2 regions of the Gordonia phthalatica genome follow, and region 2 is predicted to be linked to the other one. Evidence: riboswitches for the same ligand, from Rfam matches in the RefSeq annotation. Region 2 holds a riboswitch; the other holds the start of a gene.
What was found. A riboswitch is a leader RNA that binds a small molecule or an ion and turns the genes downstream of it on or off. The one in region 2 is predicted to bind cyclic di-AMP.
Positions count from the first base shown of each region.

Region 1 (4,403 bases), 1.9 Mb from region 2:
CCCAGTCGTCGCCCCAGAAGTGGGACACCTCGTCGACCGCTCCGGACAGGATGGTGGCCGCCGTGGCGGCGGTCTTCTCCGCCCCCTTGTAGAACAGGACGGTGGACGTGCCGCCCGCGGTCTTCACATCGGTGGCGGCCAGACCCGGGAAGTCCCACGGACCCAGTTCGGGCGCCTTCGGATTCTCGTCGGACTGCGCGGTGGCGTCGGGGGCCGATCCCCCGTCGCCGACGATCTTCCAGTCGTCGCCGTACCGGGCGAAGGTGTAGCTGCGGTGCAGGGTGACCGTCGGCTCGTTCAGGCCGGGCGCAGACGTCCCGCCGAGCGCGTACTCGATGTCGACAGGGGTCACCCAGGTGTCGGTGGCGCCCTGCGCCTCCAGTCGCGCGGAGAACGCGGGGTCCAACAGCTGCTCCGCACCGGTCTGCGGCGCCACCCGGAAGCGGAACTCCTTGAGCTTCAACGGCCCGGCGTTCACGGTGCGGGCCGTCGGCGCTGGAGCGGTCCGAGTCGACGTGGGCGGCTTGGGCTTCGTCGACGTCGGAGCCGACCGGCCGGGCGACGTCGTCTCGCTCGACGGCGCAGGCGACGGCTCGGGTGTGCGAGACCCGGTGATCTTCTGCGCGGTGCCGACGAAGTCGCCGGCGACCGCCTCGAGATGACGGCGGAACTCCGGCGTCGCGGCGTCGTCGATCAGTTCCGCCAGCCCGGCGCGGTCGCCGCCGCGGAGGGTCGCAGTCAGCTGGTCCAGGAGCGCGGTGACACCGTCGTAGCGCTGCTGTTCATACGGATTGAGCGGGGTGGTGGAGACCGTCGAGGACGTGGCCGATGCCGACTCGTCCGAGGAACCACAGGCCGTCAGCGGAGCGGCCAGCAGCGCGACGACGAGGACCGGGACCGCGACTGCGGTTCTACGCGTCCGCACTCAGTACCGTCGCGCGGAGTTGTACGGACCGGCCTTGTCGATCGGCACCACGGCCACCGGGACGCCGAAGGTCGATGCGTGGATCACGTAGCCGTCGCCGACGTACATGCCGACGTGGTGCGCATCCGGATAGTAGATGATCAGGTCTCCGGGCTTCAGATCAGCGCGGTCGACGGGCTTGCCTCCGCCGAGCTGTGCCTCGCTGGTCCGCGGAATGGTGCGTCCGGCCTGCTTGTACGCCCACAGCATCAGCCCGGAGCAGTCGAACTGGTCGGGTCCCACCGCACCCCACACGTAGGGGTCGCCGATCCGCGAGATGGCCGCCTGGACTGCGACGAGCTCGGGCGAGGTGCCCTTCGGGACGGCCTTGGCGTCGAACTTGTACTTGGGGCCGCGCAGCGCGGCGAGCTGCCGACCGGTCATCGACTGGTAGATCGCGCGGATCTGGACGGCCTGCAGTTGCAGATCCGCCTGTTTCGCCTGCAGTTCACCGCGGGTCTTCTCCGACGCGGCGATCGCGCGGGTCGCTGCGTCCGCGGTCCGCTCCGCATCCGCCTTCGCCGCCTTGGCCTCGCGCGCCACCTTCACGACGCTGCGCAGGTCGGCGGCCGACTGCCGTGACATCACCTCGAGTCCGGACATGGTGTCGAGGAGGTTCTGGGGCGAGTCGCTCACCAGCATGGCGTACAGCCGATTGATGCGCGCGCCGCGGTAGCTCGCGCGGGCGATCGCGTCGACTCGCTTCTGCGCGACGGCCATCCGGTCGTTCATCGTCTCGACCTTCGCGGCCGCGGCTTTGGCCTTGCCGCGCTCCACGCGGACGATCGTGCGCTGCGACTCGTACTCGACCTGCACGGCCTTCATGGCCTCGGCGGTCTTCTCGGCGTCGACCGACAGGCCCCGATACTTGGCGAGCAGTTGGTCGGCGCTGCGGGCGGGCGTCGGTTCGGCCGAGACCGGGGCGCCACCGATCAGCATCGATGCCGTGATCGCGGCAACTCCCATGACCGCGGCGCACTTGCGCGTCCGCGGTCCCGCCTTGTTCAACACACTCGCACCTGATTCCGGGATAGCAGTGAGGGCGGGGCGGCACCATGCCGTCCCGCCCTGCACTTAGATCGAACTGTGGTCGCTCAGTAGCGACGGATGGTGGTGAGGTTCCATGCCTTGACACGGTCGCGCTTCACCGGCACGCCCTCGGTCGACGAGTGCACGAACATGCCGTTGCCCGCGTAGATGCCGGCGTGGCTGCCACCGTTGAAGATCAGGATGTCGCCGGGACGGGCCGCTGCCAGCGACGCGACGGGGGTGCCGCCGCCCATCTGGCCGTAGCTGTCGCGCGGGATGATCTTGCCTGCCTGCTTGTAGGCCCACGAGGTGAGGCCCGAGCAGTCGAAAGCGTTGGGGCCGGCGGCGCCGTACACGTAGGGCGAGCCGATCTTGGACTCAGCGGCGCGCAGTGCCTTCTTGGCGCGGACCTGCTGCTTGGTGCCCATGTCGAACTGCGGAACGCTCGGTGCCTTCGGCACCGCGTTCGGCGGCAGACCCGGAATGTCGAAGGTGCCGACGTTCGGAATGGTCACCGGGGCGGCGTCAGCCGGAGCGGCGGCGAATGCCAGCGATCCGCCGATGGCGATCGAGCCGGCGATGAGCGCGGACTTGGCTGCCTTCTGACCGACGGCAGGCTGCTCCAAACGATGTTTGGCCACGGAAACACGTACTCCTTGTTGTTCTCCCTATCGCCGACCGGGTTAGCTGTCGGGTTCGGGCCGGAAGAGATGGCCCTACGCACGCCAGAAGTAAAGCCTTATCGGCTTCGACCGCTGTGCGATTCACCCCGATCCGCGCGGCAGGCGTTGGCACTGCGCGCGGAGGAAGTGGTTCCCCGGTTCGCCCCCGTTGGTAAGGGCGATTAGGCGACGACCCTCCGGGCACTCCGGATCACTCCGGGAGAACCCTGACTGGAAGGTCTCAGAAAGATTACGAAACCCTGACTGCGATGTCCACTGAACGCACGCGTTCGTGCCGTGGCCCCCGCGATCACACCGCGCGGAGACCTCTGGGCCACTTTTCGGCAAAATTGCCTTCACCTGCAGTGACACGCCGTCGTGCCTCATCGGCGTCGTCCAATGAGACCAATTCTGTGTCGACGAACACATCGATCGCATCCACCAGATCCGCATCGTGCGCCACGAGCGCCCCGTGAACCCCATACTCGCTGGTAGCCGGGCTGAAGAAGACCTGCATCATGCAGTCGTCACAGGCACGGGCTCGGGCCGGGCATCGCGCACAATCGATTTTCATGTGATCTCCCTCTCAATGAGGGTGCCGTGACACCGAACCGGGCATCTCGCAGGATGTGACTCGACCGTCGGGCACCGACTTTCAACCTGTGGTGGAGAGTACGAACGACCTCTGACAATTCCGGGGCGCCGTCGCGAGGAATTGTCGGAGGCCGGTCGTAGCGTGCGGGGCATGGCAGTCGAACAGTTGTCGTTCTCCGATCTCCCCGAGTCCGAGGAGTTCGCCGCCTCCGCGCTGCGCGAGACGACCTTCGTCGTCGTCGACCTCGAGACGACGGGCGGCAGCGCCGACACCGACCGCATCACCGAGATCGGCGCGGTCAAGATCCGCGGCGGCGAGGTCCTTGGCGAGTTCGCCACGCTCGTCGATCCCGGACGCACCATTCCCCCGCAGATCGTGGCGCTGACCGGCATCACGACCGCCATGGTCTACGACGCACCCCGCATCGAAGAGGTGCTGCCGTCGTTCGTCGAGTTCGCCCGCGGCAGCATCCTGGTGGCCCACAACGCCCGATTCGACATGGGCTTCCTTCGCAAGAGCGCCGCGCGCATGAAGCTGCCGTGGACCTTCACCGCCTCGCTGTGCACCGTCGTCATGGCCCGCCGCGTCCTCAGCAGACAGGAGGCGCCGACGGTCAAACTGTCCGCCCTGGCCGACCTGTTCGACGTGTCGGTCCGTCCGACCCACCGGGCGCTGGACGACGCCCGCGCCACCGTCGACGTCTTCCACCACCTCCTGGAGCGCGTCGGCAACCAGGGCGTCCAGACGGTCGGCGACCTCACCTCCTACCTCCCGCGCGCGACGCCCGCCATGCGTGCCAAGCGCGGGATGGCGGCAGCGCTGCCGCACCGGCCCGGCGTCTATCTGTTCCGCGGGCCCGGCGACGAAGTCCTTTACATAGGGACCGCCGTCGATCTGCACCGGCGGGTGTCCGGTTACTTCAACGGCAGCGACCCCCGCAGCCGGATGGCCGAGATGGTCGGCCTCGCCGTCCGCGTCGACCACGTCGAATGCGCCCACGCACTGGAGGCAGCCGTCGCCGAGCTGCGACTGCTCGGCGTGCACAAGCCCTCCTACAATCGTCGCTCCCGCAATCCGCAGCGCGGCTGGTGGATCACGGTCACCGAGGAACGGTTTCCCCGGTTGAAGGTGTCCCGCACGCCCGGTCCCGAAT
Region 1 is NZ_CP011853.1:2,696,098-2,700,500, forward strand. It holds gene ACH46_RS12630 (peptidase MA family metallohydrolase) at 1-925, opposite strand, end outside; gene ACH46_RS12635 (C40 family peptidase) at 926-1,930, opposite strand; gene ACH46_RS12640 (C40 family peptidase) at 2,059-2,634, opposite strand; cyclic di-AMP (ydaO/yuaA leader) riboswitch at 2,651-2,854, opposite strand; gene ACH46_RS12645 (hypothetical protein) at 2,966-3,175, opposite strand; gene ACH46_RS12650 (DEDD exonuclease domain-containing protein) at 3,401-4,403, shown strand, end outside.
Region 1: linked by a shared signal. The riboswitch ahead of ACH46_RS12640 (C40 family peptidase) and the one ahead of ACH46_RS03825 (transglycosylase family protein) in region 2 are both predicted to bind cyclic di-AMP.

Region 2 (4,403 bases):
GGTGCGGCACTCGGCGTCCTGCTGCCCACCGAACTGTGGATCGGCTTCACCGTCGTGACCGTGCTGCTCGGCATCGGTCTGGCGCAGACCGTCCTGACCAGTCGCGGTGCCACCCTGGTTCCGGGTGTCGGCGGTCGCCGCCCCGACCACGCCTCACCCACCATGCCCATCCAGATGCCCACTCAGCCGCGACCGCGCGGATAGCCCCAACGGAGAGACGAGTTCAGACGTGCTGCAACCGGGAGACAAGAAGGCCCTCGCGATCATCGGAGCGGTGGTGGTCGCCGCGCTCGTGATCATCGCCGGTGCGACGGCACTGCTGGTCCGCGGTCACGAGAAGCCGCTCCCGACGGTCGCGCTGACCGCCGAGGACGGCCTCGCGCAGGTGGAGCCGTCGTTCTGGTGCTCGGAGAAGTTGACCGACTGCCGCAACCTTCAGTTGAACGCCGACGGCACGCCCGTCATTCGCACCGTCGACCACCCCGTCCGCATCGGAGACGAGACCTGGGTGTCGGTGCCCGAGGAGATCTCGAGCAGCCCGTGGGCGTTGCTGGCCGAGTTCGCGACTCCGCGCGGACTGGAACGCGTCCAGTGGATCCACCTGCCCGACGAGAAGTCCACCCAGGTCTTGAAGAGCACGCCGGACCGAGTGCTGATCGGCATCGAGGTGTCGGTGGTCTCGGCGGTCCAGCTGCCCGCGCCGGGTCAGAAGGAGGCCACCGACGAGGGCGACTTCCCGTTCCGCGGCGTCTTCTCGGTCCGAACGCTGCCGGTCGGCTTCGACATCCCGAACAAGACTCCGCTCGACGGCACGCAGGGCGACTGATCCCTCACAGCGGAACGCCCCCGCCGATCCTCACGATCGGCGGGGGCGTTCCACGTTCCTGAACGGTGTCAGCGATCGAGCTCGCGGGTCACGCCGCGCACCACTTCGGAGATCAGCTGTGCGGTCTTGCGGTCCGGGTAGCGGCCGTTGCGCAGGCCCGGCTGCACCTTGCTCTCGAGCAGGGTGATGAGGTCGGCGACCATGCCGTGCAGCTCGTCGGGCGACGGCCGCTTCGCATCGCGGTCGCGGTCACGGCGAGCATTTTCGCGAGTGTTGCGGGCGACGCTCGGCGCGGGCTCCAGCACGGAGACGCGCAGCGCCTGCGGGCCGCGTCGACCGGCCGCCATGTCGAACTCCACCTTCTGCCCGACCTTCAACTCGGAGACGCCCTCGGGCAGCACATTGGCGCGCACGTAGACGTCTTCTCCGTCAGGCTGCGACAGGAATCCGAAACCCTTCTCGGAGTCGTACCATTTCACCCGGCCGCTCGGCACCGCGATCACCTTCAACTGAGGTCGTCTGCCACATACAAAAGCGCCTGGCCCGATGGCAGTCCGAGCAGAGGCGCGCTACTGCTCATGGTAGCGCCACGACTACCGTGGATGCCATGCAGACCCAGAAGCCCTCCCGCTTGCTCCCGGTGGTGGTCGTCGTCTTCGGACTCGGCATGATCGCCGCTCTCGCGCTGCTGATCCCCGCGGTCCGGCAGTCCGGGACCGCGCCGGTCGCCATCCTCTACATCCTCGCGATGTGCGCCCCGGTGAGTCTGCTCGTCGGAGTGGTCGCCGCGCTCCTGTCCGGGCGGCGCAGTCGATGACCACCTCGATGGGCGCGGACCGCCCTCTGAGCCCGGTCACCGACCAGTCGGCGCTGAAACGCGCCTTCAGCTGCTTCCCGTCCGGAGTGGTGGCCGTGTGCCGCCGCGACGACGCCGGCGCGCCGATCGGCATGTCGGCCAGCGCGTTCACCACGGTCTCGCTCGATCCGCCGCTGGTGTCGGTGTGCGTGCGCAACGGCTCGGCGACGTGGCCGAGCCTCAAGGCGCCCGGCACCGTCGGCGTCAGCGTCTTCGCCGCCCACCAGGGCGAGCTCTGCCGTCGCCTGGCGGGCCCGACGGAGGAACGGTTCACCGACATCCATCCGATCTTCGACGAGTCTGGTGCCGTCTTCGTTCCCGGCGCCACGGCCCACCTGGCCTGCACGGTGTTCTCCGAGATCCCCGCGGGCGACCACTTCGTCGTGCTGCTGGCGATCGAGTCGCTGCGCTGCGATCCCACCGTCGACCCCCTGGTCTTCCACGCGAGCAGCTTCCGCGCGCTCGAGGCTCGTCGCGCCCAGATTTGAGTGGCCGACGTCTCAGTTGCGGTGTGATCTTATTCACATAACAGATCGATAACGAACCGGACACGGGATGGGGGTCATGGGCCTGAACAGCGCCGACGTGATTTCGTCCGAATCGCAGTGCTACCCGCGCGTTAACCGAGTCTGAAGCAACGGGTGACCCAGCCGTTCGAACGACGTAGTGTTCATGACGGTCGTCGACCCGGCGATCACCCGAAGAACTGTTCCACCGGTCGCGCCCAGCCTCGCTTCCGCCGGTGGAGCAACCTCAAATGCAGTTTCAGGAGCGAGGACGGGGGACCCAACATCCCTTGAGGAACCGGCCGATCGACTCGTCGAACGGCCTTGGGGTTAAGTCCCGACAGCGTCACATCCAGTGATGCCAGCGGGGCCGAGCACCTCTCGCTCGAACCCGACAGCTCACCTCGTAGGCGCGTGGAGAGAGGAAAGAACTTCTATGTCCGGACGTCACGCCAAGCAGACGACCAATACCAAGACTTTCGCCAAGATCGCAGTCACCGCCGGCATCATCGGCGGCGGCGCAGGAGTCACCCTCCTGGGCGCAGGCCACGCTTCGGCCGCAACGGACGCCGAGTGGAACCAGGTTGCACAGTGCGAGTCCGGCGGCAACTGGGCCATCAACACCGGCAACGGCTACCAGGGCGGCCTGCAGTTCAGCCCGAGCACCTGGGCGGCCCACGGCGGCACCCAGTACGCTCCGAGCGCCGACCAGGCCACCCGCGAGCAGCAGATCGCCATCGGCGAGCGCGTCCTGGCGACCCAGGGCAACGGCGCATGGCCCACCTGCGGCGGCGTCCTCTCGGGCCCCACCCAGCGCACCGCGCCGAAGACCGCTCCGGCCAACCCGCTGGCTCCGAAGCAGCAGGAGTCGCCGGCTCCGAAGACCTCGGACGCCAAGACCTCCGATGAGGCCAAGAGCCAGGTCGACGACGCGGTCAACAACAAGAACGTGAACCCGGCCGTGAAGAACGCCTGGACCGCTGCGAAGAACTCGGGCTTCAACCTGAGCCCCGATCAGCTCAAGCTGTACAACCAGAACAAGGGCCTGCTCAACCTCCTCTGAGTCTGAGCACTCTGATCTGACGACGAAGACCCCCGCTCCGGCGGGGGTCTTCGCGTATGCGAGGTCGGGTCATGGTGCAGAGTTCGTCTCCGCGCGCGCCGACTCTCCCCATAGACACGAAAACCGGCCGGACCTCACGGTCCGGCCGGTCAGAGCGTCGTTCAGATCAGCGGTTGACGACGGTCTTCGCGTGAATGTAAGGCAGGTCGTCCACCGGCTTCGGGAACTCGGTGTCGCCGAACGGCGAAAGCGCTCCGGCGAGGTGCGCGACGAGTTCGGTCACCGCGTGCTGATCACCGATCTCGGTCGGCCAGCCGTTGTCCACATATCCAGTCTTCTTAGCCACGGCCTCATTGTGCCATGCCCGCCTCACCAGCGGTAAAGTTGGCCGAATGAGCCCAGACCTGCCGCTGCGCGGTCTGGCCGACGACCTGAGCACGCGGTCCGACGACGCCCTCGCGGACCTGCTGATCGCCCGGCCCGATCTCGCGTCTCCTCCTCCCCGCGGCACCGGTGTCCTCGCAGCTCGTGCACTGTCCGCGGCGTCGATCTCCCTGGCGGGCGAGAACCTCGATCTGCTCTCCGTCGCCGTACTCGAGACCTTCCTCGATGCCGCCGCCGAGATCGGTGAACGCAAGGAACTGCTCGGTCCCATCGGTCGCGACGAGGTGGTCGCCCGCCTCGGCAAGCGCGCCCTCCGCGCGGACGTCGACGCCCGCCTCGACGCGCTCGTCGCCGCGGGCCTCCTGTGGGGCACCGGACCGCTCAAACGCGGCAGGCACACGCACTGGTTGGGCGGCGCGCACCTGCCCACCGCGCTCCCCTGGCGCGCCAACCACCTGCTCGGTCCGATGGCCTCCCTGACACCCGATGAGATCCGCGCCCGCGTCGACGGCGCAGGCGATCGTCCCCGTGAACTGCTCGCGACGCTCGCCCAAGGGCCCGCCCTCGGCCGCAGCCGCGACGCCGCACCGGACGCCGACCCGTCGGCCCCGGTGCCCACTCTCATCTCTCTCGGCTTGCTGGCGCGGGTCGACGAGCAGACCGTCGAGCTGCCGCCGCAGGTGGGTCAGATCCTCCGCGACCAGCCGCCGCTGCTCACCGCCTCCCTACGACCGCCTGCCCTCACCGATCCGGACGTCCCCGGGCGGT
Region 2 is NZ_CP011853.1:821,535-825,937, reverse strand. It holds gene ACH46_RS03850 (MFS transporter) at 1-204, shown strand, start outside; gene ACH46_RS03845 (DUF2771 family protein) at 230-826, shown strand; gene ACH46_RS03840 (cold-shock protein) at 895-1,320, opposite strand; gene ACH46_RS03835 (hypothetical protein) at 1,434-1,643, shown strand; gene ACH46_RS03830 (flavin reductase family protein) at 1,640-2,170, shown strand; cyclic di-AMP (ydaO/yuaA leader) riboswitch at 2,431-2,617, shown strand; gene ACH46_RS03825 (transglycosylase family protein) at 2,625-3,251, shown strand; gene ACH46_RS03820 (hypothetical protein) at 3,418-3,597, opposite strand; gene ACH46_RS03815 (helicase-associated domain-containing protein) at 3,644-4,403, shown strand, end outside.